DNA from 3 places in the Robertmurraya sp. FSL W8-0741 genome. Region 1 is predicted to be linked to each of the others. Evidence: predicted binding sites of a transcription regulator. Region 1 holds the regulator's gene; each other region holds the start of a gene.
The links. Region 1 encodes Rex, which represses fermentation and respiration genes when NADH is low (regulators of the CRP and FNR family bind a similar motif). Its sites were predicted from a motif close to TTGTGAAATATTTCACAA; they were not measured.
Positions count from the first base shown of each region.

Region 2: the regulator Rex is predicted to act here: its motif matches at 6,006-6,023, upstream of NST02_RS04675 (anion permease).
Region 3: the regulator Rex is predicted to act here: its motif matches at 4,978-4,995, upstream of qoxA (cytochrome aa3 quinol oxidase subunit II).

Region 1 is NZ_JBBOQG010000001.1:4,816,448-4,826,949, forward strand. It holds gene groL (chaperonin GroEL) at 1-1,446, opposite strand, end outside; gene groES (co-chaperone GroES) at 1,503-1,790, opposite strand; gene NST02_RS23630 (CPBP family intramembrane glutamic endopeptidase) at 2,130-2,867, shown strand; gene NST02_RS23635 (YdiK family protein) at 2,864-3,073, shown strand; gene NST02_RS23640 (redox-sensing transcriptional repressor Rex) at 3,132-3,785, opposite strand; gene moaC (cyclic pyranopterin monophosphate synthase MoaC) at 3,832-4,326, opposite strand; gene NST02_RS23650 (ABC-F family ATP-binding cassette domain-containing protein) at 4,525-6,447, shown strand; gene tsaD (tRNA (adenosine(37)-N6)-threonylcarbamoyltransferase complex transferase subunit TsaD) at 6,658-7,677, opposite strand; gene rimI (ribosomal protein S18-alanine N-acetyltransferase) at 7,677-8,126, opposite strand; gene tsaB (tRNA (adenosine(37)-N6)-threonylcarbamoyltransferase complex dimerization subunit type 1 TsaB) at 8,140-8,847, opposite strand; gene tsaE (tRNA (adenosine(37)-N6)-threonylcarbamoyltransferase complex ATPase subunit type 1 TsaE) at 8,844-9,299, opposite strand; tRNA gene NST02_RS23675 (tRNA-Asp) at 9,616-9,692, opposite strand; tRNA gene NST02_RS23680 (tRNA-Met) at 9,725-9,798, opposite strand; rRNA gene rrf (5S ribosomal RNA) at 9,917-10,033, opposite strand; partial or broken rRNA gene NST02_RS23690 (23S ribosomal RNA) at 10,130-10,502, opposite strand, start outside.
Region 2 is NZ_JBBOQG010000001.1:979,927-991,095, forward strand. It holds gene uvrB (excinuclease ABC subunit UvrB) at 1-816, shown strand, start outside; gene uvrA (excinuclease ABC subunit UvrA) at 824-3,700, shown strand; gene NST02_RS04660 (hypothetical protein) at 3,807-3,983, shown strand; gene NST02_RS04665 (PH domain-containing protein) at 4,317-4,766, shown strand; gene NST02_RS04670 (LysR family transcriptional regulator) at 5,081-5,965, shown strand; gene NST02_RS04675 (anion permease) at 6,250-7,635, shown strand; gene NST02_RS04680 (hypothetical protein) at 7,661-7,837, shown strand; gene NST02_RS04685 (fumarate hydratase) at 7,857-8,702, shown strand; gene NST02_RS04690 (Fe-S-containing hydro-lyase) at 8,719-9,279, shown strand; gene NST02_RS04695 (FAD-dependent oxidoreductase) at 9,309-11,018, shown strand; gene NST02_RS04700 (succinate dehydrogenase/fumarate reductase iron-sulfur subunit) at 11,018-11,169, shown strand, end outside.
Region 3 is NZ_JBBOQG010000001.1:2,518,198-2,529,366, reverse strand. It holds gene NST02_RS12255 (hypothetical protein) at 1-1,026, opposite strand, end outside; gene NST02_RS12250 (hypothetical protein) at 1,641-1,931, opposite strand; gene NST02_RS12245 (aminoacyl-tRNA hydrolase) at 1,990-2,349, opposite strand; gene NST02_RS12240 (cell wall hydrolase) at 2,591-3,160, shown strand; gene NST02_RS12235 (N-acetylmuramoyl-L-alanine amidase) at 3,183-3,962, opposite strand; gene qoxA (cytochrome aa3 quinol oxidase subunit II) at 5,080-6,063, shown strand; gene qoxB (cytochrome aa3 quinol oxidase subunit I) at 6,053-8,029, shown strand; gene qoxC (cytochrome aa3 quinol oxidase subunit III) at 8,019-8,624, shown strand; gene qoxD (cytochrome aa3 quinol oxidase subunit IV) at 8,625-8,927, shown strand; gene NST02_RS12210 (hypothetical protein) at 8,976-9,224, opposite strand; gene NST02_RS23780 (hypothetical protein) at 9,841-10,038, shown strand; gene NST02_RS12200 (VanW family protein) at 10,538-11,169, shown strand, end outside.

The DNA of each region.
Region 1 (10,502 bases):
CCATTCGTTTGTTGCAGCGTTGAAGCCAACTCCGATTTCTTCGTGCTTTAAGCGCTCAACAACGACAGATCCTTCAAGACCAGCGTTTGCAGCGATTGTGCGAACTGGTTCTTCGATGGCACGAAGGACGATGTTAACACCTGTTTGCTCATCGCCTTCTGCTTGAATAGCAGCGACTTTATTGTATACATTAAGTAGGGCAACGCCACCACCAGATACAATACCTTCTTCAACTGCAGCGCGAGTTGAGTTTAATGCATCTTCAATGCGAAGCTTGCGCTCTTTAAGCTCAGTTTCTGTTGCAGCACCCACTTTAACAACTGCTACTCCACCAGCTAATTTAGCAAGACGCTCTTGTAATTTTTCACGGTCAAATTCAGAAGTTGTTTCTTCCATTTGAGCACGGATTTGTGCAACGCGTGAAGAAATTTGCGCTGAATCTCCAGCACCTTCCACGATTGTTGTATTTTCTTTTGTAACGACAACTTTAGCTGCACGTCCAAGATGCTCAATTGTTGTAGATTTAAGCTCTAATCCTAGATCTTCTGTGATGACAGAACCACCAGTTAGGATAGCGATATCTTCAAGCATTGCTTTACGACGGTCACCAAATCCTGGAGCTTTTACCGCTACAGCATTGAATGTACCACGTAGCTTATTCAATACTAATGTTGGAAGAGCTTCACCTTCAACATCTTCAGCAATTAATAATAATGGCTTGCCTTGTTGAACTACTTGCTCAAGCACTGGTAAAATTTCTTGGATGTTGCTGATTTTCTTATCAGTAATTAAGATATATGGATTTTCTAGAACTGCTTCCATTTTGTCTGAGTCTGTTACCATGTATGGAGATGCATATCCACGATCGAATTGCATACCTTCTACTACATCAAGTTCTGTCGTAAATCCTTTAGACTCTTCAATTGTGATAACGCCGTCGTTACCAACACGCTCCATTGCTTCTGCGATTAGTTTTCCTACTTCTTCGTCAGCAGCAGAAATCGCAGCAACTTGAGCGATTGCTTCTTTGTTTTCAACTGGCTTGGAAATAGCATTTAATTCTTCAACAGCAGTAGCAACAGCTTTTTCAATTCCTTTACGGATAACCATTGGGTTAGCACCAGCGGTTACGTTCTTTAAGCCTTCACGAATCATCGCTTGTGCAAGTACTGTAGCTGTAGTTGTTCCGTCCCCAGCAACATCATTCGTCTTGCTTGCAACTTCAGCAACTAGCTTTGCTCCCATGTTTTCAAAAGCATCTTCTAATTCGATTTCTTTTGCAATGGTTACACCGTCATTTGTAATTAACGGAGATCCGTATTTTTTCTCAAGAACCACGTTACGACCTTTTGGTCCAAGGGTTACTTTCACTGCATCTGCAAGAGCATCTACACCACGTAGCATCGCGCGGCGAGCATCTTCACTGAATTTAATCTCTTTTGCCATTTGAAAAAAACCTCCTTAAATAATGTTTATATTAAAACAGCCATAATTTTAAAATCTTATTCGCCGACAACAGCTAAGATGTCATTTTCACGTAAAATTAAATACTCTTGACCTTGATACTTCACTTCTGTACCAGAGTATTTTGAGAAGATAATGCGATCACCTACTGAAACTTCAAGAGCTACACGCTCACCGTTGTCTAGTACACGACCAGTACCAACAGCTACAATTTTTCCTTCTTGAGGCTTTTCTTTAGCTGAATCTGGTAAAACGATACCGCTTGCAGTTTTTTCTTCCGTTTCAACAAGCTCAATAACAATGCGATCACCTAATGGCTTTAACAAGTGAAACAACCTCCTCAATTAATATTATGTAATATTTATTAGCACTCGCACACTTTGAGTGCTAACACAATTAATATATTAATGAATTCTCTTTTTTTTTGCAAGTATCATGCACGATTTTTTTAAAAAATTAACACAAATTTTTACATGAATTTTCAGATCGTACTACGCTTCATTTCCTGCCGGTTCTTTCTTGTGTATAACCTTTCAAAGTATGTACTACTTTTGAAAAAATATCCATCGACAAATATTTTAAGGCAACTATTTGTACGTTTAGCAATTTTATTAGTAGAATGGTTTTAGTGCATCATTAGTTAGGTTTAAAAGGGGAATCATAATTTGAAAAAAGAATATTGGTACATTTTAATCATTTACATTACGATGCAACTTTCAACTTTTGTTGGGGTGCCGGCTTTAACATTTGGCGGCGTGCTAATTGGATATAGTATTGAGGAGATGGCTGTTTACGCTGTCGTTATTTGGATTGTCTTCAGCTTTTCCGTAGCCTTGCTCGCGACTTTATTCCTTTTGCGTAAAGAAATGAAGCAACCAAGCTTGGATCGAGAGACTGCTTCTGTTTCAGCCTCAATCTTTTGGGCGATCGCTGGTGTATTTCTCGCGTTATTTGCTCAAGGGTTAGCTGCCAATATTGAAAGTTGGTTAGGAATAGATATGGGCTCTGAAAATACACAGCAAATCCTCTCTTTGATTGAATCCTTTCCAGTTGTTGTCATTGTCAGTTCTGTTATTGGACCCATTCTGGAAGAAATCGTTTTTCGTAAAATTATTTTCGGCTCACTTTATAAGCGGCTGAACTTTTTTCTCTCAGCCATAATAAGCTCCATTATTTTTGCCTTAGCCCATGCAGAAATCGAACATTTATTGCTTTACTCAGCAATGGGCTTCACCTTTGCTTTTCTTTATATTAAAACAAAACGAATTATTGTTCCAATCATTGCTCATGTTGCCATGAACACCTTTGTTGTTCTCGTGCAATCTGTTTTTAAAGAAGATATTGAACGAATGCTACGAGAAGCAGAATCTATTCAGAGCTTCATTGGAGGTCTTTTTCTATGATACGAACACCTTTGTTCTCAGGTATCCTTTATATTGTTCTTGGACTTTTATTTACCTATTTTGCCGTCCAGGATGTTCAGCGTAATGGCGAATGGGGAATTTTCACCTATTTATTCGTCATTTTAGCTACCTTTGATTTCGGAAGTGGGATTCGAATGGTTCTCTTTCACTTCAAAGTAAAAGCCATTCAAAAAGATAAAAAATAAACAGCATAAAAAAAGGCATGAACTTAGTTATACCGAGTCCATGCCTTTTGTCATAAAATTATTCCTCTTCCTCATCTACTCCATAATGCTTAAGGAAATACACCAATGATTGAAGCTCCACAGCCAGATCAATATGGTGAACTCTTGTTGTCGCCGGTACGGTTAGTCTTGCCGGTGTAAAATTAAGGATTCCTTTAACATTAGCTGCTACGAGTCGGTCTGTAATCGTCTGGGCAAATGGAGCTGGTACCGTTAAAATTGCTACTGTAATGCCCATTTCTGTAATTATTTTTTCAAGCTCGTCCATATGATGAATAGGAACATCCCCGATCGATGTACCGATCTTCGCCTCTTCAACATCAAAGCCAACAGCAATTTTTGTATTATTATTTTTCAAGAAATTATAATGAAGCAGCGCAGTACCTAGATTTCCGACACCAATCAACGCAACTTTTGTTAACTCATCTTGATCAAGGGTCTTACGAAAAAAGGTTAGCAAATAATTAACATTATAACCATAGCCTTTTTTTCCTAAGGCACCGAAATAGGAGAAATCTCTCCGGATTGTTGCTGAATCTACCTTCACCGCTTCACTTAGCTCAGCAGAGGAAACCCTCTGTTTTCCTGAAGAATGTAAATTCTTTAAAAAGCGATAATATAACGGTAGTCTCTTTGCCGTTGCTTGAGGTATTTTCACTGTATCGTTACTCATTTTATTTCCCCCACCCCTATATAGTCCTTTTTTAACGAGTTAAACCTTATCTTACTTCTTCTTCCCTTTTAAAATCGCCGTTTTTCCCACCAGTTTTTTCCACTAAATACGTTTGACCAATAACCATGCCCTTGTCAACAGCCTTACACATATCATACACTGTCAGAGCGCAAATCGAAGCCGCTGTTAACGCTTCCATTTCTACTCCCGTATTTCCTTTTGTCTTAACAGATGCAGTAATTTTTAACTCATAATTCTCATCTTTTATTACCCACTTGAATGAAATATTCACTCCTGTCAAGGGAAGCGGATGACACATTGGTATAATATCCGCTGTTTTCTTACAAGCCATAATTCCTGCTACTTGAGCAACTGCAAGTACATCCCCTTTTTTATTTTGCTGCTGGGTAATTTGCTCGTAAATTTGTTTATTTACTGTAATACTAGAGTTAGCAATTGCCGTTCTTACGGTTTCCTTCTTATTGCTAACATCGACCATTTTTGCTCTGCCTTCTTCATTAAAATGGGTAAACTCTGCCATTATCAAACACCTCACTTCAAATGATACACTATTTTGTGATCTTTGTGAAAACATTGTTATTATCTTCACAATAAATTTTTCCTTTCACGAGGAAAAAAAGTGTCTCGTAATAAAGAAGAGTGTCAGGAAAAATCTTCTTTAATTGCTGTTCTTAATGTTCTACGTTACACTATTCCTAGACATACTGAGGTGAAACGAATGATACTATTACAAGTCAATCAACTATCAAAATCATATGGGGCTGACCCCATTTTAACGAATATAAAACTTGAGGTACAAACAAAGGATCGGATTGCACTCGTTGGACGAAATGGTGCTGGAAAATCAACACTCCTGAAAATTATCGCTGGACAGCTGTCTTATGAAAGTGGCGAAATTATTAAACCAAAAGGTGTCGAGATTGGATATTTAGCACAAACCACCGGACTGGAATCGGATTATTCCATTTGGGATGAAATGTTGACGGTGTTCCAGCATTTGAAATCACAGGAACGTACGCTGAGGCAATTGGAAGAAAAAATGGCTGATCCGGCTATCTTCAATCATTCAACTGAGTACGAAAAAATTATAAAAGAGTATGATCAGCTGCAAGTATCCTACAAAGAAAACGGTGGCTATCAGTACGAAGCAGATATTCGCTCTGTCTTGCATGGATTAAATTTCCATTCATTTGATTACTCAACAAAAATTTCGAGTTTGAGCGGCGGACAAAAAACAAGACTCGCCTTAGGAAAGCTATTGCTAACGAAACCTGATATTTTAATTCTTGATGAACCGACAAACCATCTTGATATCGACACTCTTTCATGGCTGGAAAACTACTTACAGAGCTATTCTGGTGCTATTCTTATCGTTTCCCATGATCGCTACTTCCTAGATAAAGTCGTGAACCAAGTGTATGAAATTTCGCGTTTAAACATCACAAGATATACAGGGAATTATAGTGCGTATCTAGAACAAAAGGCATTGAACTACGAGCGCGAGATGAAGCAATATGAGAAACAGCAGGAAGAAATCGCTAAACTTCAAGACTTTATCCAACGCAACTTGGCACGCGCTTCCACAACTAAAAGGGCGCAGAGTCGCAGAAAACAATTAGAACGAATGCAAGTGATGGACAGGCCTCTTGGTGATGAAAAGTCAGCCTCATTCGGCTTTGACATCGAAAGACAAAGTGGAAATGACGTATTAAAAGTAGACTCTTTAGCAATCGGTTACGACAGTGAAAAAATTAGTGAAGGGCTCTCCTTTCGCCTCACAAGGGGAGACAGTATTGCCCTTGTTGGCCCAAATGGAATTGGCAAATCCACTCTATTAAAAACAATTATCGGTCGATTACCCCAACTGGCTGGTGATATTCACTTTGGTTCAAACGTAACTATCGGCTATTATGATCAGGAGCAGGCTGAATTAACATCCAATAAAAGGGTTTTAAATGAATTGTGGGACGACTATCCTTTAATGAACGAAAAGGATATTCGCACAGTATTAGGGAATTTTCTTTTCTCTGGAGATGATGTATTAAAAACTGTCTCAACTTTAAGCGGTGGTGAAAAAGCGCGACTAGCTTTAGCCAAACTAATGATGAAAAAGGCTAATTTTCTTATTTTAGATGAACCGACAAACCATCTTGATTTAGACAGCAAAGAAGTATTGGAAAACTCTTTAATTGATTACCCTGGAACCATTTTATTTGTATCACACGATCGCTATTTTATTAATCGGATTGCGACAAAAGTATTGGAGCTTAGCCCCCATTCCGCAACCGAATTTCTCGGTGACTATGACTATTTTGTTGAGAAAAAGCTTGAATTTGAAGAGTTAAAAGCATTGGAACAAAAAAATATATCAACAGCAGGTTCACAAATAAAGCAAGAAAAGACAAGTTATCAACAGGATAAAGAAGCAAAAAAAATAGAACGGCAAAGAAAAAGAAGAATAGAAGAAATCGAACAACTGATTGAGGAGCTCGAAGGAAAAATTGAAAAAAATGAACAATTGCTGTGCGAGCCTGAAATTTTTCAGGATCACGAGAAGGTTTTAAACCTTACTACAGAAACAGAGCAGGCAAAAGAACAGCTGGATCATCTCCTTGAAGAATGGACTGAATTGGCAGAATAATTTTCAGAATGAAGCACCGGGATAGCAACACTATCCCGGTTTTTATTTTCCACATATTTGTCCACATTTAAAACCCTTATATTAATGCCCTCCACAAACTTTTCCACATTATCCACAAAAAATCATCTATTTATCCACATTTTCCACAAGGAATAAGGTCTTATCCACAGAAAAACCCGATTGCTCGGGTTTTTCTCGCTGTTGTATTTATTAGTTGTGAATCGTAATATCTAAGCCTGGGTTTGCATTTAAATCAAGCTTTGCACGTTGCCCTTTATCATAAAAGATACTTCCCGCTGCAGCAATCATTGCTGCATTATCCGTGCACAAATACAACGGCGGAATCACTAGTTCAACTTTTTCTGTGGAAAACGCTTCTTCCAACCTTGTTCTTAGTCCTTTATTCGCAGCTACTCCGCCAGCCAACAATACTTGTTTAACATTATATTCCCTTGTTGCTTTTAATGTTTTCGTAACTAACACATCAATGACACTTTCTTGAAAGCTAGCGGCTAGATTTTCAGGAATTAGCTTCTCTCCACGTTGTTCAGCATTGTGGACAGTGTTGATAACTGCCGATTTTAATCCGCTGAAACTAAAATCATACGAATCCTCTTCCAGCCATGCTCTCGGCAATGGAATCGTCGCCTCTCCAGCCTGTGCCATTTTATCAATATGTGGCCCACCTGGATATGGGAGGTTTAGCGTTCTTGCAACTTTATCATAAGCCTCTCCAGCAGCGTCATCCCTTGTTTCCCCAATTACTTCAAAATGGCCATGCTCCTTCATATATACTAGTTCAGTATGTCCACCAGAGACCACTAGTGCTAATAGCGGAAATTTCATTTCTGCCACAATTCGGTTGGCGTATATATGACCAGCAATATGATGTACGGGAACTAACGGTATTCCATGTGCAAACGCTAAAGCCTTCGCAGCATTAACACCAATTAGCAATGCCCCAACAAGTCCAGGCCCCTCTGTTACAGCAATTGCATCCATGTCCTTAAACTCTAAATTAGCCTTTGTTAGCGCCTCTTCCAATACAATCGTCAATTGTTCAACATGATGCCTTGATGCAATTTCAGGAACAACTCCGCCAAAGCGCTTATGGCTGTCAATTTGTGACGCAACGACATTCGCGATGATTTCTCGACCATTTTTTATAATCGCTACAGCGGTCTCATCACAGCTTGTCTCAATTCCCATAATATATTGTTCTTTTTTCATTACAAATTCACCCACATTACTAATGCATCTTCATGATTATCGGTATAATAGCTTTTTCGGATTCCTCCATTTTGAAAGCCAAGTTTGCGATAGAGAGATTGGGCAATATGATTGGACACTCTTACTTCCAATGTCATTGTCTTCGCACCCTTTTCCTTCGCAATCTCCATTACTTTCTTTAATAGCGCCTCCCCTAATTTTTTACCGCGGTACTTCGGCAGTACAGCAATATTGGTAATATGTGCTTCATCAACAATAATCCATACCCCACAATATCCAAAAACCCCATCCTCATCCTCTAATACCGTATATAACGCAAATCGATTTTTCGTTAATTCATTTACAAACGATTCTCGGCTCCAAGGACTGGTAAAGGACTCATTTTCTATGAACACAATTTGATCGATATCCTTCTCTTCCATCTCACGAAATGTAAGTTGTTTAGTCATTTCTCTCTCTTCCTTAGTTAGAGTTCTTTGCTTTGTTCGCTTCGATCCATTTAGCTTCCGCTTCCGCCAGTCGAATATAGTTCGGGGCAAAGGAATGAATATCAACGCCATTTCTATGCATACCGAGAAAGGCTAGCTCCGCAGGCCGTGGATTTTGCTCGGTGATTTCAGCAAATTGAGCCTTCTCCCCCATTATTTCCGCGATTACATCTTGATGTAAAGGCAGGTCATTCCCTACAAAAAGAATTGGCTCTGAAAAAGAATACAACTGGTCCGCCCAGTCTCGCGATTGAAGAATTTGGTCGCTTTCTACCGTTTCTAACTTTCCTTTTTTATATTGATACAAACCTGTATAAATTTGTCCACGTCTCCCATCAAAAAGAGGTGAGACCGCTCCCGAAAAGTATCTTCCAACAGCGGCTGCTAATATTTCTAAGCTAGACACTCCAACGAGTGGAATATTTAATGTCCAAGCTAACGTCTTTGCAATTGTCACACCTATCCTTACACCTGTATAGGAGCCGGGGCCTTGGGCAACCACAATTTTGTTAATATCTTTTGCAGTAAGATCGCAATCTCTTAATAATGTTTCAATTGAAGGCATCACACGAATGGAATGATTCTTCTTTACATTCGTTATATATTCTCCAATTACCTTCTCTTCATCGATGACGGCAATTCCTAAAGCGTAATTTGATGTATCAATGGCTAAAACCTTCATATTCCTAACTCCTTACATAATTCCTCATAACGGGCACCCTGTGGCATCAACGTAATTAACCTTGTATCATTGGCTCCATGCCTTAAACGAATCATTAACTTATCTTTTGGGAGCTGCTCTTCAATTAAATGGGCCCATTCAACAACGGTCACTCCATCTCCTTCAAAATATTCATCAAAGCCTAAATCTTCATCCGAATCCTCTAATCGATAAACATCCATATGATACAGTGGGAGAGCTCCATTATACTCTTTAATAATTGTAAATGTTGGACTGTTGACCGTTTTCTTTATGTGCAACCCTTCAGCTAATCCCTTTGTAAAAGTGGTTTTCCCCGCGCCTAAATCTCCTTCTAAGGTAATGACATCCTGCGGCTTTAATAGAGCAGCTAATCGTTTTGCCAACTCCATTGTTTCGGCAGGATTTTTCGAAGTAATTGTATATTCACTCATATTCATATATCACCTGAATCTATTTAAAATATAAACATCGTTGTTTTTACATTATCGCACTAAACATTATGTGCTGTTTTAAACTATTTTACTTTCTCAAATATATGTGCTGCATTCAATTGTATAAAACAGTGCTGATTAAAAATGCAACAGATATGAAAAAACCTTAGGACTTCTGCTCCTAAGGATGTTTTTAGTACTTGTAAGACAAGTAACTTTCCTCTATCTGTAGTTTACCTTAAATCACAAGAATGAGCAAAAACATGCGTATACACATAAAAAAAAACGAAACTAAGTTTCGTTTTACACTCATAAATGGCGGTCCGGACGGGACTCGAACCCGCGACCTCCTGCGTGACAGGCAGGCATTCTAACCAACTGAACTACCGGACCAAAGTAGTTTCAGCTTTGTTGAAACTACTCGATTGCGGAGGCAGGATTTGAACCTGCGACCTTCGGGTTATGAGCCCGACGAGCTACCAGACTGCTCCACCCCGCGATAATAATATTAAGTAGCTTATGCTTCTAGCATGGTAAAGGACTGTTCCGATTTCAGTTAGTACTTCCAAGAAGACGCCTAATCGGTATGATTCGCAATTCTTTAATTAAGATGTTTCGCCCGGCAACGTCCTACTCTCACAAGGGGACAGCCCCTCACTACCATCGGCGCTGAGAAGCTTAACTTCCGTGTTCGGTATGGGAACGGGTGTGACCTTCTCGCTATCGTCACCGGACTATTTGATTGAAGGAAATCGATTTTGCTTACGCAAAAAGCTTTGTCCCTTCAAAACTAGATAATGGATGAAGAAGAAAAAGACCGAGTAACCTATTTGGTTAAGTCCTCGAACGATTAGTATCAGTCAGCTCCACATGTCACCATGCTTCCACCTCTGACCTATCAACCTGATCATCTTTCAGGGTTCTTACTAGCTTGCGCTATGGGAAATCTCATCTTGAGGGGGGCTTCATGCTTAGATGCTTTCAGCACTTATCCCTTCCGCACATAGCTACCCAGCGATGCTCTTGGCAGAACAACTGGTACACCAGCGGTGCGTCCATCCCGGTCCTCTCGTACTAAGGACAGCTCCTCTCAAATTTCCTACGCCCACGACGGATAGGGACCGAACTGTCTCACGACGTTCTGAACCCAGCTCGCGTACCGCTTTAATGGGCGAACAGCCCAACCCTTGGGACCGACTACAG
Region 2 (11,169 bases), 3.8 Mb from region 1:
ATTGTTTATATTTCGGCGACTCCTGGTCCGTATGAAATAGAGCACACGCCTGAGATGGTCGAACAAATCATTCGCCCAACAGGTCTGCTTGATCCAACGATTGATGTAAGGCCGATCGAAGGGCAGATTGATGATTTGATTGGCGAAATTCAGGAGCGGATTAAGCGCAATGAGCGCGTTCTCGTCACGACTTTAACGAAGAAGATGTCCGAGGATTTAACGGATTACTTAAAAGAAATTGGCATTAAGGTCAATTACTTGCATTCAGAGGTAAAAACTTTGGAGCGGATTGAGATTATCCGTGAGCTTCGTCTTGGGAAGTTCGATGTTTTAGTCGGAATTAACCTTCTCCGTGAAGGATTAGATATTCCTGAGGTTTCACTAGTGGCAATTTTGGATGCGGATAAAGAAGGCTTTCTCCGTTCGGAGCGCTCGCTCATCCAGACAATTGGTCGGGCAGCCCGTAATTCGAATGGTCATGTCATCATGTATGCTGACCGGATCACGAATTCGATGGAGTTGGCAATAAGTGAGACAAAACGGCGTCGTGCCATTCAAGAAGAATATAATAAAAAGCATGGTATTACGCCGACGACCATCAAGAAGGATATTCGTGAAGCGATTCGAGCGACGCTTGTTGCCGAGGAGACAGAAGAGTACACACCGGCGCAAAAGCTTGGTTCTTTAACGAAGAAAGAAAAGGAAAAAGTGCTTGAAGAGATGGAAAAGGAAATGAAGGAAGCGGCAAAGGCCCTCAATTTTGAAAGAGCGGCTGAATTGCGTGATTTAATTTTAGAGTTAAAAGCGGAGGGATAAAGAAACGATGGCAATGGAGAAATTGGTTGTAAAGGGAGCTCGGGCCCATAATTTAAAAAACATTGATGTCACGATCCCGAGAGACAAGCTTGTTGTACTGACAGGACTTTCTGGTTCAGGAAAGTCCTCTCTCGCTTTTGACACCATTTACGCTGAGGGGCAGCGTCGCTATGTCGAATCATTATCTGCCTATGCGAGACAATTTTTAGGACAAATGGATAAACCTGATGTCGATACGATTGAAGGATTGTCGCCGGCGATTTCAATTGATCAAAAAACGACGAGTCGCAATCCACGTTCTACCGTTGGAACAGTTACGGAAATCTACGATTATTTACGCTTGTTATTTGCAAGGGTGGGCAGACCGACCTGTCCAAATCATGGAATCGAAATTACCTCACAAACGATTGAGCAAATGGTTGATCGGGTGTTTGAATATCCGGAGCGGACAAAGATACAAGTTCTTGCACCAGTGGTTTCTGGTCGTAAGGGCAGCCATGTCAAGATGCTTGAGGATATTAAGAAACAGGGCTATGTCCGTGTTCGCATCGATGGAGAAATGTATGATCTTGGCGAAGAAATTTCTCTTGATAAAAATAAAAAGCATTCCATTGAAGTGGTCATTGACCGCATCGTTGTCAAAGAAGGGGTCAGCTCCCGTCTGGCAGATTCGTTGGAGTCGGCTTTAAAGCTTGGCGATGGCAAGGTGCTGATCGATGTGATTGGGGAAGAAGAACTTCTGTTCAGTGAACATCATGCCTGTCCGCATTGCGGTTTTTCAATCGGAGAGCTTGAGCCGAGAATGTTTTCTTTTAACAGTCCGTTTGGGGCTTGTCCTGATTGTGACGGCTTAGGCTCGAAGCTTGAAGTAGATAAAGAACTGATTATCCCCAACTGGGATCTTACATTAAAGCAAGGGGCGATCGCACCTTGGGAACCAGTCAGTTCACAATATTACCCTCAATTGCTTGAAGCGGTTTGCAATCATTACGGGATCGATATGAATACACCTGTAAAGAATTTACCAGGGCATGAAATTGAAAAGATTCTTTACGGTTCAGAGACAGATAAAATCTATTTCCGTTATGAGAACGATTTTGGTCAAATTCGTGAAAACTACATTCAATTTGAAGGTGTAATCGGCAATGTCGAACGCCGTTATAAAGAAACAAGCTCCGACTATATTCGTGAACAGATGGAAAAATACATGGCGGAGCAGGCTTGCCCAACTTGTAAGGGCAAACGCCTTAAGAAGGAAAGTTTAGCCGTTCTCATTGATGGGGAGAACATCGCAAATGTAACTTCTCTTTCAATAAGAGAAGCATATGACAAAATGGACGGCATTACATTAACAGAAAAAGAGAAGCAAATTGCCAACGCTATTTTCCGTGAAATTCGGGAAAGACTTGGATTTCTCATCAATGTCGGTCTCGATTATTTAACGCTTAATCGGGCAGCTGGTACTTTGTCAGGTGGTGAAGCGCAGCGAATTCGCTTGGCAACTCAAATTGGTTCCCGTTTAACTGGTGTTCTTTATATTTTAGATGAACCATCAATTGGTCTTCATCAACGGGATAATGATCGGCTCATTGGAACGCTGAAAAATATGCGTGACATTGGCAATACTCTTATCGTTGTTGAGCATGATGAAGATACGATGCTTGCTGCTGACTATTTAATTGATATTGGACCAGGTGCAGGTGTGCACGGCGGCGAAGTTGTTTCTGCTGGGACGCCAAAAGAAGTGATGGAGGATGTATATTCTCTTACAGGACAATATTTATCAGGCAAAAAATTCATTCCGCTTCCCATTGAACGAAAAAAGGATGATGGCCGTTTTCTAGAAATTAAGGGAGCGAAAGAGAACAATTTGAAAAATGTAAGCGTCAAGTTTCCGCTTGGAATGTTCATTGCGGTTACAGGTGTTTCAGGTTCAGGTAAAAGTACGCTTGTAAATGAAATCTTGCATAAAGCACTGGCGCAAAAGCTCAATCGGGCTAAAACAAGACCTGGACAATATAAAGAGATTAAAGGGATCGAGCATTTAGATAAAGTAATTGACATCGATCAATCGCCAATCGGCCGAACTCCTCGCTCAAATCCAGCAACGTATACAGGTGTATTCGATGATATTCGTGATCTGTTTGCAGCTACAAATGAAGCGAAAGTGCGCGGATATAAAAAGGGTCGTTTTAGCTTTAACGTAAAAGGCGGTCGTTGTGAAGCGTGCCGCGGTGACGGAATTATTAAAATTGAAATGCATTTTCTCCCTGATGTATACGTTCCATGCGAGGTTTGTCATGGGAAACGTTATAACAGGGAAACGTTGGAAGTGAAATATAAAGGGAAGAGCATATCCGATATTTTGGAAATGACAGTAGAAGATTCTTTGGAATTCTTCGAGAACATTCCGAAAATCCAACGGAAAATGCAAACGATATATGATGTCGGATTAGGTTATATTAAGCTGGGACAACCGGCTACAACATTGTCTGGTGGAGAGGCACAGCGGGTTAAGCTTGCTTCTGAACTTCATCGCCGCTCGACAGGCCGTTCTCTTTATATTCTTGACGAGCCGACAACAGGGCTCCATGTTGACGATATTTCGAGATTGTTAGTCGTGCTGCAGCGATTAGTTGAAAACGGGGATACGGTTCTAGTCATTGAGCATAATTTAGATGTGATCAAGACAGCAGATTATCTTGTTGACTTAGGTCCTGAAGGAGGAGATAAGGGAGGAACGATCGTTGCAACCGGAACTCCAGAAAAAATTGCAGATACTCCTGAGTCCCATACCGGAAAGTATTTAAAACCTATTCTTGAACGGGATCGTCAAAGAATGCACGAACTCATTCAGAAAAAAGAAGAAAGTGTTGTCAACTAAGTTCCAAAACTTCCTAAAGCGGCTTACAAATATATGACGGTACTGTAATCTTTGTCACTGTGTTACCTTGTCTAGTTTACTATAGTTAAACTGGGAGGTGATACGGATGAAAGTTAATTATCCAGTAAAAGAAGCGACGGATATTAAAGAAATTAAAGCAATGCTTAAGCCATTTGGCGGTAGATGTGCTAAATTCGTTGATGGCAACCTCGAATATCAAATCAAAGAAGAACAGGAAGATGAAGCTTACAAGCTATTAAAAGAAAAAGGGATCGTTCAGTAAAGGCCTGACTTTGGATAATCGAGTCAACGAAAATCGTGACTGGACCGATATATGGACTGTTTTGACCGATATATTTGCATAAAGACCGAAATATTTTGATTTAGACCGATAAAACGGAATAAAGACCGAAATATTTTATTTAAGACCGATATCCAAAAAAGAACTTAATTTTGTTTGGGGGCTGTCCACAATGGACAGCCCTTTTCTGGTTTATTGGCGTTCAATTTTGAAGTAAAAGCTTTTATTCGTAGCAATCTTCCCTGAATCGGCAATGATCGATGAAACATTTTCAATAGGCCTTCGTATAAAAAACAAAGGGGGTATAGTGAGCCAATGGTTTTTCATTCAAAAGTAGATGCTTTTTTTGTGAATTTTATGTTGATTGTCGTGCTCATTGTTGGTTTGGCTTCATTCTTTCCATTATTTTTAGAAGGTGGAACTGAGCCTTTAGTAGTTATGATATTGACTTCAACTTTTTTTATTGTGATCGGCTTTATTTTATGGTGTGTCTTTTCCGTTAAATATGTTTTCTATCAAGGCTATTTATTGGTCAAAGGCGGACCAATTAGAAGCAGAATTCCGTATGAAGAGATCACAAAGGTTTCCCCGACAAGAGAAATCCTCACGGGTTATAGAATATTGTCATCACGTGACGCAATTGAAATTTTTTATAAAAAAGCTATTTTAGGTAGTGTGAAAATTTCCCCGAAGGAGCAAAAAAAATTTATTACCGAATTAAAAAAACGCTGTCCTCATGCACAGGTGGAAAATGACACACGCTAAACTTCCTCATGTATTTTTGTTGCACCGCTTTATATAAAGAGGTTCTATTAAAGCACCTGCGAAGCATTGTTTCGCAGGTGCTTGTTTATTTTGAAAGACTTTATAAACACCTTACCTATGTGCTTAATAATGAAATGTCAAGCTGTAAATGAACATTTTGTTACAGGATTCCACTTACATTAATTACAAAACAGTATCAAAAGTTACCTATCTAATCTGCCTGTACAAAGCCAAATATAATGACAGTGAATTCGACAATTGTGTTGTGGATTCACAAATTTTTGGAACTAGAAAAGGAAACAGGAGGTTAGAAAATGGAGCTTAGACAATTAGAGTATTTTGTTGAGGTAAGTCGTTTGAAGAGCTTTACACATGCTGCAGAATCACTACATGTATCACAGCCATCCATTTCCAACTCACTTCATAAGCTAGAACGGGAATTAGGGGTAAAACTTCTTGAGAGAACAACGAAGAGCGTTTCGCTTACATTGAAGGGAGAAAAATTTCTCGCTCGTATGGTCGAGATTTTAGCCAATATGGATGAAGCGATACAAGAAATTAGTGACGCAAATGATGGAGTCGTGAATTTTGGCCTTCCACCGATGATTGGTGCACAAATGTTTCCGAATGTATTTATGGGATTTAAAGAAAAATATGCAAAGATAGAATTTGCGGTTATTGAAAAGGGATCTGTCGCAATTAGAAAGCTGATTGAAAAGGGGGAATTGGAAATGGGCTTTATTATTCTCCCAGAACAGTCCGATAAATTAGAAATGCTGCCCCTAGTTCAGGATCAGCTTGTCATATGTATGCCAAAAAATCATGAATTAAGTCGAAAAAAGAGTTTAAGCTGCAGTGATCTGGTTAATGAGAAATTCATTATGCTCTCTGAGGAATATGTACATCATGATGCCTTATTAAAGCATTGTTTTCCGTCTACGATAAAGCCGAACATTATTTTTACATCAGATAAAGTTGAAACAGTCAAGGCAATGGTTGCGAAGGGGCTCGGACTTTCTTTGCTGATGGATCTATACGTGAAGGACCGTCAAGAGATCGTTTCTGTTCCATTGCAAAATCGCATTTATATCAATATTGGACTAGCTTGGAGGAAAGGAAAAAAATTATCCAATGAATATAAAAAGGTAGCGGAGTTTATTCGTGATTATTTCAATCAAAGCAATCGAGTGGCAAAGTGATCACAATTATTTTTGTAATTGTGTTTTTAAAAAAGGAACTTTGTGAAAAATTTCACTTATAGTTTTTACCTATTAGTTTATAGAAAATCGGTATTTCACGGTCAAGAAATTATATGTGAAGATATGCACATAAGCAGGAGTTAACAGCTCTCTGCCCATTTTGAAAACAAATATTTTAGGGAGTGAAAAAAATGGGAGCGGCAGTAAGAAATTTAGCTCAGCCTCAAATTCCTTCAAAGATTCGGCAAGCAAAGGAGAAGCCAAGCAAAGAAGTTAATTTTCTCATGTTGTTTATTACGTTAGCAGTTGGAGCGATAATTTGGTTTATCGGGGCACCTGTTGGTTTGGATCCAAAGGCGTGGCAGTTGTTTGCCATTTTCGTAGCTACGATAGTCGGGCTCATCATTAAGCCGATGCCGATGGGGGGCGTGGCGATTCTCTCGATTACAGCGGTTGTTTTAACAGGAACGTTGGAGTTAGGCGATGCTTTAAGTGGCTTTCAAAATACGACGATCTGGTTGATTGTCATCGCCTTCTTTATTTCAAGAGGATTTATTAAAACAGGCTTGGGGAATCGTGTGGCCTACATGTTTGTTAAAAAATTCGGAAAGAAGACATTAGGGCTTTCTTATTCATTGTTAATCAGTGACTTAATTTTAGCACCCGCGATGCCAAGTAATACGGCCCGTGGTGGGGGAATAATCTTTCCGATTATCCGCTCTTTATCAGAAACATTTGGCTCGAAAGTGGAAGACGGGACAGAAAGGAAAATTGGTTCCTTCCTCACAAAAGTTGCTTTCCAAGGAAATATGGTGACTTCTGCTATGTTTTTAACAGCGATGGCGGCCAATCCTTTAGCAGCCTCACTCGCCGGTGATGCTGGAGTTAGAATCACATGGACCGGCTGGGCAATTGCCGCATTAGTGCCAGGGGTCGTCAGTTTGATTGTCGTCCCTTACTTTATCTACAAGGTTTATCCACCAGAGATAAAAGAGACCCCTGCAGCAGCAGAAATTGCGACGAAGAAACTGCAGGAGATGGGACCTATTCGTAAATCTGAGTGGAATATGATTGCCGTATTTTTACTCATTTTAGGCTTATGGATTTTTGGTGAAAACATTGGAATTAATGCAACAACGACAGCGTTGATTGGATTATCAGTCTTATTGCTATCATCCGTTTTATCTTGGAAGGACATTAAAAAAGAAGAGGGCGCATGGGATACATTGGTTTGGTTTGCAGCCCTTGTGATGATGGCCTCCTACTTAAATACATTAGGGATGATTCCATGGTTTAGCGACTTGATGAGTGGAGCAGTAAGTGGTCTTTCTTGGATCTTGGCATTAGGTGCATTAGCACTTATTTATTTCTATTCTCATTATTTTTTTGCTAGCAGTACGGCTCATGTCAGTGCTATGTATGCCGCCTTTTTAGCGGTTGCAATGGCTGCGGGTGCACCGCCAATGCTAACAGCTCTTATTTTAGGATTCTTTGGCAATTTATTTGGCTGTATTACGCATTATGGTTCAGGGCCGGCACCGGTTTTCTTTGGTTCCGGTTATGTAACGCAAAATAAATGGTGGTCGATCGGTTTTGCCATTTCTATTATTCATATCATTATTTGGGCTGTGATTGGTGGAGTTTGGTGGAAAATTCTTGGACTATGGTAAACCGATTGTCAGGAGGCGATCTCAGTTGAAATCACAATGCTGTCAAGCAGACGTTATGAAAAGAAGCAAAATAGATGCCTTTCATGGAGCGGATGACGAATATGAACTGCAAATACCAGTCATCATTTGCAGGAAATGTGGCCGTGAAGAACAGCTTATTTTCAGTGGTCAAAAAGTAAAAACAAATCGTAAAGCAAGCTAGAAAAAACGGAGGGGTAGAAATGAGAGAGATAACAGTAGAGCAAATTACTGAAGCAGTAAAAAGAATGAGCATTGAGGCGGCATGCGATCTTCCAGAAGATGTTGAAAAATTACTGAAAGAAGCAGTCGCAACAGAAGAATCACAGTTTGGGAAATATAGTCTTGAAAAAATAGTGAAGAATGTCGAGCTTGCGCGAGCAGAACATGCCCCGATGTGTCAGGATACAGGAATTGTCATTGTGTTTGCAGAGGTGGGTCAGGACGCTCGAATCGTTGGTGGAAGCTTAAACGACGCCATTAATGAAGGAGTAAGACAGGGTTATCAAGAGGGCTATCTACGTAAGTCTGTCGTCCGAGATCCGGTTTTAGATCGGAAAAATACTGGCGATAACACGCCAGCGGTCATTTATACAGAACTTGTACCCGGTGACAAAATCAAGATTCAAGTTCTTCCTAAGGGAGCCGGCAGTGAAAATATGGGGGCATTAAAAATGTTAAAGCCTGCCGAAGGATTAGAAGGGGTCAAGGATTTCATCATTAAAGCGGTTACCCAAGCGGGAGGAAACCCTTGTCCGCCAGTCATCGTTGGAGTTGGAATTGGGGGCACGATGGATAAGAGCACTCTTTTAGCGAAGAAGGCATTGGCCCGTCAAGCTGGTCAGCCCCATCCAAATCCAAAATATCAAGCACTAGAAGAAGAATTGCTAGTAGAGATCAATAAGCTGGGAATAGGACCTCAAGGCTTCGGTGGCAAAGTAACAGCTTTAGCTGTTCATATTGAAACCTATCCAACGCATATCGCGACCATGCCAGTATCCGTTTGTTTAAATTGCCATGCTGCAAGACATAAGGAAGCCATTCTTTAATAAAGGGGGAACGAATATGACGAATATTAAAAAAATCACCACTCCGTTAACAGACGAAGTTGTCAAAGGTTTAAAAGCAGGCGATCAAGTATCGATATCTGGCGTCATTTATACTGCGAGGGACGCTGCCCACAAGCTTTTAACTGAAGCGATTCAAGCAGGGGAAGAGCTGCCTGTTGATTTCAACAATCAAATCATTTATTATGCGGGGCCAACACCTGCCAAGCCAGGAAAGGTCATTGGTTCATGTGGACCAACGACAAGCGGTCGGATGGATGCCTACTCGCCGTTAATGATGGAACAAGGATTAAAAGGGATGATTGGGAAAGGCCCTCGCAGTAAAGAGGTCGTGGAAGCGATGATTGCTAATCATGTTGTTTATTTTGCAGCAATTGGTGGAGCGGCTGCATTGATTGCCGATTCCGTCAAGGAAGCAGAAGTTGTTGCCTTTGATGAGTTAGGCCCAGAAGCTATTCGCCGCTTAGTAGTTGAGGACTACCCTTGTATCGTAGCGATAGATTCAGAGGGTCATAACTTGTATGAATTAGGTGTTCAGCAATACAAGATCGTAGATTAAGGCAGTGCAGAAGAAGAGGGGGGACACCGATGCTAAAGTTTGATGTAGTTGTAGTGGGAGCTGGTGGTGCGGGCATGATGGCCGCACTATCAGCTAGTGAAAAAAACAATTTAAAAGTAGCCGTGCTAAGTAAAATTTTCCCGACTCGTTCCCATACTGGAGCGGCTCAAGGTGGAATTAATGCAGCAATGGGCTATAGAGACAGCACTGATTCTCCAGAGAAGCATTTCCGAGATACGGTAAAGGGAAGCGACTTCCTGGCAGATCAGGATGCGGTGGAATTTTTTACATCTGGAATGCCAGATATGATTTCAGAATTAGATTACTACGGGGTACCTTTTTCTCGAGATGAGAAAGGGCAAGTGGCGCAACGGCCTTTTGGCGGAGCGTCGAGTCCAAGAACATGTTACTCGGCCGATAAAACAGGCCATGTTATTTTGCATGCATTGTATGAGCAATGTTTGAAAAATCATGTTCAATTTTTGAATGAGTGGTTCCTATTATCATTAGTCGTTGAAGATGGGAAATTTGAAGGACTGGTAGCGATGGATATTCGCGATGGAAAAATTCATCCGATCCAAGCGAAGTCAGTTGTTATCGCCTCAGGAGGATTTGGACGAATTTATTGGAGCAGGACAACGAATGCCATCAATATGACTGGTGACGGTACAGCTGTCTGCTTTGAGGCAGGAATTCCTCTGAAGGATCCGGAGTTTATTCAGTTCCATCCAACAGGTCTTGCCCAGACGGGAGTGCTTTTATCAGAGGCTTGCCGTGGGGAAGGTGGATATTTAATCAATAAAGATGGGGAACGCTTTATGGCCCGTTATGCACCGGAGAAAATGGAGCTTGGTCCCCGCGATCTTGTTTCTAGATCAATAGAGACGGAGATTAAAGAGGGACGCGGTTTTGGTGAAGGAATGACCTCTTACGTCCTCATGGATCTTCGCCATTTAGGTGAAAAGAAAATTATGGAGCGTCTTCCTCAGGTACGTGAATTGGCATTGGAGTTCGAAGGAGTCGATCTCATTAAGGAGCCAGTGCCGATTCGTCCAAGCTGCCATTATACAATGGGTGGAATCCATGTGTCCGACTACAAGACGTGCAGTACACCGATTGAAGGGATCCATGCAGCAGGCGAGTGCTGCTCTGTGTCGATTCATGGTGCGAATCGTTTAGGCGGGAATTCTGTAGCAGATGTTGTCTTCTTTGGAAAGTATGCCGGGCTTGGCGCGAAGGAATCAGCGATGAGAAGAAGCTTCGGTCGTACAGAGAAGCTTGAGCAAGAAGCGAATGCATGGAAGACGAAATTTAAAACCATTCGCGAGAAAACAACGGGAGTCAGTATGTTCTCCATCCGCAATCGTTTAGCGGAAACGATGTGGAATTATGTTGGGATTTTTCGGACAGAGTCTGAAATGGCACAAGCATTGGCAACCGTTGATGAACTAATAGAAGAGTACAAGGACGCCTACGCTGGTGACGCTTCAGTAAAATACAATATGGCTTTTATCAATTATGTGGAAATTGGAAATATTTTAAAGCTAGCAAGAGCAGTGGCTATGGGTGCTCTTAATCGTCGGGAAAGCAGAGGCTCTCATTCAAGAGGGGATTATCCGACTCGTAATGACGAACAGTTTCTCAAGCATACGCTCATTTATAAGGACGGAGAAAATTATCGACTGGAGTATGCACCGGTAACGATTACAAATTATCAACCGGAGGAGCGGAAGTACTGATGGAAATGATGACAGTAAAGATTAAAAGATTTGATGGCCGCAACAGTTATTATCAAAAGTATGAAGTTCCTTATGAAAAGGGCAAAACCATTTTGTGGCTGTTGACAACTATTCGCGAAGAGCAGGATCCAACATTGAATTTCACTTCAGC
Region 3 (11,169 bases), 2.3 Mb from region 1:
CCCAGAAAATTGGGCAATTCGATATTTCCTTCGACACGGTAAGCAAAGCTCTGCTAAATGGAAATCTTCTTTCTTAAATTCAATTTCATTGATACCAAGTACTTGAACAACATCCTTTGATTGCTCAGAGGAAACAAATTCATCTCCACAAATCTTGCAGGCCTTCATTGATTGTTCCCCGTAGTGTTCACGATAATTTCGGGCAAAAACACTTAATGGTCGGAACGGAATATGAGCCAACTTTCCAAAAGGCAAGTAAATCATTGTGACGACCACGGAATATTGATGAATCAGACTCATTACGTAATGTCCCCAGCCGTGGAGAAATAGATTACTTACTGTAAGGAGCAAGCCTGTAATACTGATAAAAAGCAATAAGTAAAGTGGTAAGAAATCATAAATGAATTTTTGCTCCGCACGAGCCTGCATATTTTTAATTCGTCTATATAAAGCCATGCATACACCAGCAATGACCATGAATGCAGAAATATTTAACGCATTATAAGAAAGATTGGCTATTAATCCATCTGCCTTTACAGTCATAATGTCCATTCCCATTAAAACAATCGTGTAATAACCATTTTCCGGCATCGTAAAGTACATCCACCCAAAAACAAGCGGGAATGTCACTAAACAAGAAAGAAGGCAACCCCAACCTATTAAAAAGTGTTGTGTCCAGCGGTATATCCCGCGATTCCAGATAAATCGATAGGTCGCTAACTGCTCAACCGAAGTCTTTGGTGTGGATTTTCTAAATAAGAGCTTTATTCCTTTTTTGATGATAATCTTCGTTGGGGGTCTTTCTCCCCAAGCAATAAAGCGGTAAAAGAACCCCCCAAGAAATACGATCGTTCCAACCATATAACCATATAAATTTAAATCGACATGTGTGAACATCCTTGTGCCAATAAATGTTAAAATGCTGAGCACTAATACTGACAAAAACATTGATTTCGCAAACTTTGAGGCAAATGCGCTATTTACCGGGTGCTCCGCTTTTTGATTTGAAACCATTTTTGCTTCCATATTGATCCTCCTTGTTCCAATTGCTTAACTTTATTGTAAAATCAGTTCTCTTTTTCTCGTATCGGGAGATCTCCCTACTGAAAGGAGGAAATTCCCTTAGTCGTCGATTTAAGCTGAATTCGCAAAAAATTAAGCTGCCAAAAACGTTGATACAATAGGATTTCTGAGAGGTTGACGATATTGTGTCAATTTTGTTAAGCATTGCACAAACTCGAATGAAGATATACGTATGAAGCTACCTTTTCCTTTTTCAAGCTGCTAGATTTACCTTATTGCCTTTGTGAAATTTGCGATTTATTTAACGTTTTCTTCCTCTTGGATATTCAATGAAAGCCGTGTCTCTTTGTTCAAAAGTCAATAAATATGAAAACGATACCATCCATTAAAGCAACAATAACAAAAAAAGCAAGGAAAGAAAATTTCATTTTTCCTTCCTTGCCTTCATTTAGCATTTAATCACCGAATGTTCAATTCGAAACTTTTATATTTATAAATACTTTTTTAGAAGAAGCTTCTCTTCACAAAGCTCTTACTTTAATTGTTTTCACGAGGCAATCACCCTTACTTATGATAGAAAAATAGATTGCGTTTTAACCATTTTTGCTTTCATTTTTTTATTGAAGTAACTCTCCAACAAAAATGATGTAGGCAAGAAAAGCTGTCAAAACAAGTGAAAAACCAACAGTAAAGATGCTGCGAAATACACTGCTCCAATTATTAACACCGGTAAATCCAATGATTCCTATGATGAGCACAATTAACGTAAAATAAAACAACAATTGTAAAGGATGGATACCTATCCATCTAAGGATCCGCTCTTTTAGCGAATTTGAAGACGCAAGCAAAATAAAACCAATAGTGTAGAAAGTTAAATAAAAGGACAAGCGATTACAGAATGTTCCCATTCGCCTATACCTCCTTATTTACATGAGGCCATGTGAGAGCAAACCGCACATTTATTCCTCAGTACAGGGAGAACTCCCCGATAAATCTTTGCCCAATGATTCTCGGCATCGGAGGAAGGGAAACCACAGTAAGTGCCCCAGTCGGCTCTTCTTGATAGCTTTTGTCCCTAATTGTATAAAAACCATTTTCCTTAAGCTTAAAAAGCTCTTCTTCCGTTCCTTTTAACACAACCTTGCTCATTCCCGATTGATACCATTCCACAAAATAATCGAAGTAATCAGGGAATTGGCAATTGCTTGCACTGACCATATTAATCGTGGAAATGGTTGCAGCGTGGGCTACTTGGGCTGCCACCTTCCCTGCTTCCATTTTCAAATCATGATTCACTACAAAATATTGAATGATTTCGTTATCCACTGTACCACCCCTCTGACAGCCTCCAAAATTCAACCTATATTATGTATACGGTATTCGGTAAATATTTATGAATTTTTCATTTTCTGACTAAATCCAACTATTGCAAATCGATGACAAACTTTACACTTCTGAAACTTGCCCCACTTGTAGCAACGGTTTAAAGACACTGGAAAATTGTAGAGGATGTTCCTCTCAATCTATCATGATACTGTATATAAGAATGTTGAAGGAGGTTTATAGTATGAAAAAAATCATTTCATTTGTCGCATTTTTAACTATCATCTTTGCTGGAGTAGGAAGCGGTCTAGCAGCAACACACACTGTCAACAAAGGTGATACTTATTGGAAAATCGGAATTCAATATGGGGTACCAGTAAAAGCATTGATGTCAGTTAACAATGCGGCAAATAGCACTTTAGGGATTGGACAAAAATTAACAATTCCCGCATCCTCAGTGACAAGTTCAGAAAAAGATTTATTAGCGAGGCTTGTTGAAGCAGAAGCGAAAGGCGAGCCGTACGCAGGAAAAGTGGCCGTTGCAACTGTCGTTTTAAATCGCGTCGACAGCAATCTTTTCCCAAATACAGTAAGTGGGGTTATTTATCAATCCAGTCAATTCACACCAGTAAGCAATGGTCAAATCAACAAGGCTGCAAGTACTGATTCGAAGAAAGCAGTTAATGAAGCTCTTGCTTTCCGTGGCCAAGGCAGCGGTTCCCTCTACTTCTATAATCCTGCCAAAACAACAAATACATGGCTACGTTCAAAAACAACAACGATCAAAATCGGAAATCATGTCTTTGCAAAATAAGCACCCGCATGGGTGCTTATTTTTATGAATTCCGCTGCACAATAATCACTTCATAACCTTTGTTTCTTGCCTCTTGAGCTAGCTGCTCGGCATTTTCCCTGATTGAAAATGCGCCAATTTGTACTTTATAAAGCCCATCCTCCTGAAAGATATGAGTCGTAAATCCGCTCGTAGCAGCACGTCTCGCAAGCTGAATTGCATTTTCTCCGTTTTCAAAAGCGCCGATCTGAACACGATAGAGCGTTCCTGGATTTGAATTCGTTTTTTTTCGCAATTGAAAAGCTTTTTCAAGCCCAATGACATGCCCTCGAGCAATGCTGGCTCGAAAACTAGCATTCTGCAATCTTGATGCGTCGGTTGCATGGTCGATAAAGCCGTTCTCCGTTAGTAGAGCAGGCATTCTAGTTTCACGAAGCACATGAAAATTAGCTGTTTTCATCCCTCGATCTCGAAATAAACTCTCCAAGGCAATTTCTGGGTGAATTATGCTTTGGTATCTTGCTGTTTGTGTGGGAGCACTAGTATGTCGAAAACTCTCAAAACCTGTACCGCCACCAGCATTAATGTGGATCGATAAATAATAGTCTGCTCCCCATGAATTTGCATCGTTTGTTCTCTGAGCGAGACTAACTGTCACATCACCAGTTCGACTCATTCTCACTTCAACGTTTTCATATTCATTTACTAATATATCCCGTACTCTCACAGCTATATCTAATGTTAGGGTTTTTTCTTGCAGCCCATTTCCTTGTGCTCCTGGGTCAGATCCTCCATGGCCTGGATCTAAATAAATTTTGACCATAATCATCACCTCTCTTGATTATATATGATGAAGTACGATTTTTTGCTTGTACCATTATCCAATCAAAGCATGATTCGTATAAAAGATATTTTCTTCATTTATAAATATGGCTATATGTGAATTGATGTACTTCATCAGAAAGATGAATTTTACAGCGGAACGCTCAAACCTTTTAAAGAAAATCGGACTGCAATAGAAAAACCGGGCAGAACATATAAAAAACATCATGACAAAAATTAGTTTTTACCAACTATAAATAGCAAATAATAGATTTTCAACAGCTTTCTTTAGGTTAATATTTTGGCTAACAGTTATGTTGGGAAAATTTTTTTGCAAAATCTTACTCTACCTGGAAAGGTGTTTCCAATCCTGCTTGCGATTCATATTTTCCTTTTTGAAATCTATCAATTGAAATAAAAATATCATTTTCAAACTTTTCACCAGAATCTATAAAAACATTCGTTCCCTACTTCCTGATTAATATTTTGGTTTATTTAATTCGTTCATTAGTCTGGTCATGATTCGAATCTCAACTTTCTTCTAAAATGTTAAACCAATCGACCTCAACATCATTTAAAGATTTGATATTATGACCGTTATTTCTCACACATTCCCCAGAAGCAGATTTATAAGAATTGTCCTACAGTTATCGCCGTTCCGCTTTAAATAGTAATCGAAGAAAAACGAGCAATAAAATGGATAATTATTCCTTACTTATTTTGTAACAATTATCATCAAATAATTATGTTATCATCATATACACAGTGTTAATGTATCAAAATAACCTTTTTCTTGATTGTGTAAAACTTTTTAGGCAAATGTGAATAAATGATCAAAAGCTTCGTTTCATTATTTTGAGCTTTGTTAAACAATTTTGTTGATACAACGATTTTTGGTTCATATCGTGTGAAACCAAGGTTTCACGCGCCTTTCAGTATAACCGAAAAGTCTTCTGATTCCATGAAACGAATTGTCTGCAGCATGATTTCAGACATCTTTATTTTTTTGATTAAGTTTGTGAATTTATGAACATTTTGTGACAATTTTTCGAATCTTTTATGTTTTTATCAAGCACTTTCGGGAAAAGAAACTTTATTGAATAAGGAGTTGACATTGAATGAAAAAAGGATTATTTGCCTTTTTGACAACTGCACCTCTGCTATTCCTTAGTGGTTGTGAGTCGAAATTAGTTGTCTTCGACCCGCAAGGCCCAGTGGCAAGAAGCATTACAGAATTAATCAACTGGTCTTTAATTTGGATGCTCCTTGTAGTCGTTGTCGTTTTTGGATTATTTGGTTATATCGTCTGGAAATATCGTGAAAAAAAAGACAATTTAGACTACGAACCACCTGATGAACATGGAAGTACCGTATTGGAAATTATCTGGACAGCAATCCCAATTCTTATCGTTGTTGCCTTAACCATTCCTACTGTAAAGACACTCTATGCATTAGAAGAGGTACCACAAGGCTATGAGGATAAGGAACCAATTACCATACATGTAACTTCTGCTGACTGGAAGTGGATTTTTAGCTATCCAGAGGAAGGAATTGAAACAGTAAATTACGTTAATATTCCTGCAGACACACCTATTCTGTTTAAATTAACATCAGCGAGTACGATGCAGTCCTTTTGGGTGCCTGCTTTAGGTGGTCAAAAATATACGATGGGAAAAATGGAAACTGAGATGTATTTAATTGCTGATTACCCTGGTTCATACGAGGGACAGAATACCAACTTCAATGGCCGCGGCTATGCGGATATGAAATTTGAAGTATTGGCGCAAACTCGTTCTGAATATGACAAATGGGTTCAGGAAGTAAAAGAAACTGCTCCAAAACTAACTGAAGAAGAATACGAAGAGCTACTGAAACCAACTCATTTAGGTAGATTGACTTTTTCAAACACACATCTCGACTGGGTAAATCATGCTGACCACAATTCAAAAACATATACACACCCTGAACTTTATCGTGGGCATGGCTACCAAGGGAAAATATTTGAAGAAGAGGACAATTACAGAAATAAAACGAGTGATGACATAGACGAGCATGATCATCAAGAAGACACAGAACACGGAGGTGACCACAGTGGGCATTAAATGGGATGAATTTTTTATTACAGGTGATCCATTAATTTTAGGTTCACAAATAGCGATTGTTTTAACCATGGTCGGAATCGTAGCTGGAGTCACCTATTTAAAGAAATGGAAGTGGCTTTGGTCTGAATGGATTACAACAGTTGATCATAAACGTATTGGGATTATGTATATTATTTCTGGTGTGTTAATGTTTTTCCGTGGCGGGATGGACGGTCTTTTAATGAAGGCTCAAACATCAAGACCAGAAATGGAATTTTTAGATGCTCAGCATTACAATGAAATCTTCACGACTCATGGCGTCATCATGATTCTCTTTATGGCAATGCCAATGCTGATCGGGATTATGAATGTTGTTGTTCCCCTGCAAATTGGAGCTCGAGATGTTGCATTCCCACAATTAAACGCATTGAGCTTTTGGCTATTTTTCGGTGGTGCGATGCTATTTAACATCTCTTTTGTTATCGGTGGCTCTCCTGATGCTGGGTGGACTTCATATTTCCCTCTCGCAGGAAAAGAGTTTTCGCCTGGGATCGGAAACAACTATTACGCCGTTGCCTTGCAAATTGCCGGAATCGGAACATTGCTATCAGGAATTAACTTTGTTGTAACGATTTTAAAAATGCGAACGAAGGGCATGACATTAATGAAGATGCCTATGTTTACTTGGACTTCTTTCATTGCGTCTGTCATCATTATTGCTGCCTTCCCTATTTTCACGGTTGCTTTAGCATTAATGACCTTTGATCGCCTTTACGGTGCCCACTTCTTTACATTATCTGGCGGCGGCCTTGATATGCTTTGGGCAAACCTTTTCTGGCTATGGGGACATCCAGAAGTATATATTTTAGTTCTCCCTGCTTTCGGGATTTATTCAGAAATTATTTCAACATTCTCTCGAAAAACATTATTTGGTTATAAATCAATGGTTCTATCAATCTTAATCATTGCACTCTTAAGTATGGTTGTTTGGGTTCACCATTTCTATACAATGGGATCAGGACCTGCAGTAAACTCCATTTTCTCCATTACAACAATGGCAATCGCCGTCCCAACGGGAATAAAAATCTTTAACTGGCTCTTTACGATGCGCAAGGGCCGAATTAAAATGACCAATGCGATGCTTTGGTCGCTGGCATTTGTCCCTTGTTTTATTATTGGAGGCGTAACCGGGGTCATGCTTGGAATGGGTGCAGCAGATTATCAATATCATAATACGTTGTTCCTTGTTGCCCACTTCCATTACACAATTATTCCTGGTGTCGTTTTTGCTGTGTTTGCTGCTCTATATTATTGGTGGCCAAAAATGTTTGGTTTTACACTAAACGAGAAAATCGGAAGATGGCATTTCTGGTTGTTTGTGATTGGCTTTAACGCAACATTTATGCCAATGTTCTTCCTTGGACTTGATGGTGCAGTTCGTCGTTCTTATACCTACTCTGTAGAATCAGGATTTGCACCGTTATTCCTTGTTTCAGCTTTAGGTTCTGTCATATTGGCGCTTGGATTTATCGCTTTCTGTTACAATATTTATTGGAGCATTCGCCATGCCGACCGCAATATTACAGGAGATCCTTGGAATGCTCGCACGCTTGAATGGGCAACTGCTTCCCCTGTTCAACCTTATAACTTTGCAAAGCTACCTGAAGTAGATGGACTTGATCCATTTTGGAAAATGAAAAAAAATAATCAAGGTTTAACGATAAAAGATAGTGAAATTAAAGAAATTCACATGCCATCAAACTCCGGTCTTCCATTCATTATGGGAGTGGCCTTTGGAGTCGCAGGGTTCTTCCTTGTATTTGAGTGGCATATTGCTGCCGCGATTGCTGCAATTGGAATTATCGCTGGCTTGATTTACCGCTCCTTCGATTATGATGAAGGTTATCATATTCCAGTTGATGAAATTAAAGAAACGGAAAGCAAGTGGAGAAATGTGGAAGGAGAGGTGCATAATTATGTCAAGTAAGATCGATTATTCCTTGCCATTAGAATATCAAACTGAACAAAACCGTTTGAATATACTAGGCTTCTGGATTTTCCTTGGAGCTGAAATTGTTTTGTTTGCAACTCTCTTCGGTGTATATGGGGTCCTTTACCAGCGCTATGCTGGTGGTCCTACTCACCAGGATATCATTATGATTAAAGATGTTCTTATTCAAACCGTTCTCCTGTTAACAAGTAGTTTTACGATGGGGATAGCCATCTTTGAGATGCGGCGCCAGCAATTGAAGGGTCTTATTTTCTGGCTTGTAATCACTCTTCTACTCGGTGCAGGATTTTTATTCATGGAAATTAATGAATTTATTCATTATGTACATCTGGGAGCTACTATGCAAACAAGTGCTTTTCTCTCCAGTTTATTTGTTTTACTTGGTACACATGGAGCTCACGTAACATTTGGAATTATTTGGGCAATCATGGTTATCATTCAATTATTACGCAGAGGCTTAACACCAACGACTGCTCGAAAAACATTTATAATTGGTCTGTACTGGCATTTTCTTGATGTTGTCTGGATTTTTATCTTTACCTTCGTGTATTTAAAAGGGATGGTGGGCTAAATGGAGAAACATACAAATCGCTTTCCAATCAGCCATGTGTTAGGATTCATCTTTTCCTTAATCCTTACCTTTGGAGCAGCATATATTGCTTTAAAAACGAGTCTATCCTTTAAAGTAATTATGTGGATTATCGGCACACTGGCAGTCCTCCAAGCTGGAATTCAGCTTTTCATGTTCATGCACTTGCGTGAAGGTGAAGACGGAAAAACAAATGTAATTAATATTGTTTATGGAGTATTCATGGCTGTTGTTATCGTCGTCGGTTCGATTTGGGTCATGTCAGCTGGTCATGCTGCTCATTAAGAGTAAAAATCTATAATTCCTAAACAAAAATAATACCTCGAGCTTTCTCTACAAGCTTGAGGTTTCTTTTTGTTTATTTATATCTTCACCACTTGCCTCTTCCATCAACGGCAAGAACAACCCGAATCCAAATAAAAGCATAGACGAAACGATGATACTAATTCCGATTGACAATTGATAAGGAGCGCTGGGACCGCTTACAAAGAAGCTTGATAAAAATACGAGAAAGCCAAAAAAGATTCCGATACTCGTCAATTTTTTAAAGAAAAGTAAATTCTTAAGCTGTTTTTCAGTCATCCATTTCATCCCCTTTACCATTATTTAACGAAAAGTTCACAAATTTGTCAAACTTTTTTTTATCAAGCCCCTAAAAAAGAGGCTGTCCACGGGGAGTTGTCCATTCTACTGACTTTTTCAGTGGTATTAATGGAGAGGTGTATTCGGACAGAACGGGGATAGCGAGAAAGACATTTGTCCGAATGAAAGGTGTATTCGGACAGAACAACGAGTGAAACTTTTAAGGTCAAGTCCGAATAAGCTCCCAATTCGACTAACTAGAATAAATGAAGTCATCCCGTAGGAGTCTTCGTGCCTTCCGTTCCAATCAACCTATATTAAATCTTTTTTGGCTTATCAATCCATTTAATTATAATAAAGTATTTAGAAACTGCCGCGACGGAACTAGAAGGAAAGATAGAAGCATTAACTGAAGACATTGAAAAGGAACCCGAAACAATATTCGTAAAGAGAAACGAAAAGAACGTAGTCAATTAAAGAAAACGGTGAAGTTCATCCGCGATAGCTTCTTACCTAGACTGGCTAAATATAAAGAACAGATTCAAATCTTCGGTGTTCATAATAGTAATTCTCAAACGGACAAAGACGCACCTTCATGGGCATGAAGGTGGATCATATGAAAAATGGTCAACTAAAAGCAGGATATAACATACAGGTGGGAACGGAAAACCAGTTTATTTTGTTTTACACGATTCATCAACGTCCAACAGACACCCGTTGTTTTATCCCACATGTGGAGAAACTATCGTCCATTTCTTTACCAATGCCTAAAACTATTATTGCTGACGCTTTGATATGGAAGCGAAGAAAATGATGTTTATGCAGTTGGGGAAGAGAAAGAACCAAAGTTTGAATTTCTAATCCCTTAAGGATCGTACATACAAGAAAAGATACGTAAATATAAAAACGATATCAAAAATGCAAAACACTGGACATACCGTGAACTTTTTGGAAATGAACTACATTCACTCCGTAAGGTAAGGCAATTCCTTGCGCTATTATCGTAGCCGTGAATACTAAATTGATCCGATATTTGTAAAAGGTTTGTAAGGATAATCGCAGTAGAAAAACAAAAAAGCTGTTTATAAATATTGCCTTTAGTAAAATCATGAGCTTCATTTAGAACACCTTTTTTCGTCTGCTTCCCATTATTTCGGACTTTTATGAAGAATGCTATTGAAAAGCTCGCGGAAATCAAGAATAATTTCTTCGCAAAATAAAAAAAATAGACTGAGTCAAAGAAAACTTTATTACTAGCACACCCAAAATGTCATGAGCGAAAAATGCGAATAAAGGATTTTAGGAGGAGCAATATGTACGTTTCGTGGATTCTCAGTCTACTCTTACTGATCCATCCTCAAAATGGAGTACCGCTAAGCATTACAGAAAATAATGATACGATCACAATAGTGAAACGTCAAGAAGTTATGATTCCAGCACCGGGTCTCGAGCTCATTGATCCGGTGAAATATGAACAATTACTTAGACAGATTGAACAAAACGTTGAAAAGAAACCTAAAAACGCAACACTTAGCGACTCCGGGCATATCATCCCAGAAAAAGTGGGCTACAAACTTAATCGCCATGTATTTACGGAAGCCTTTTTTCATTATTATTTTCATAATCGATTAACGACATTGGAAGTGCCAAAAATGTTGGTCTATCCGAAAGTAGATAGTGAGCTTCTTTCCATCATTAGAACTAAACGATTAGGACAATACAGGACATACTTTAATTCAAAAAATAAAGCCCGCTCAAAAAATATTGAATTAGCGGTGGAAGCCATTAATAATCAAGTTGTGTTCCCTGGAGAGATTTTTTCATTCAATAAAGTAGTCGGAAAAAGAACCGCTGAAAGAGGCTATATGAAAGCCCCTGAGATTGTAAAAGGCGAATTAATTGATGGAATTGGTGGAGGTATCTGTCAAGTTTCCTCCACTCTCTT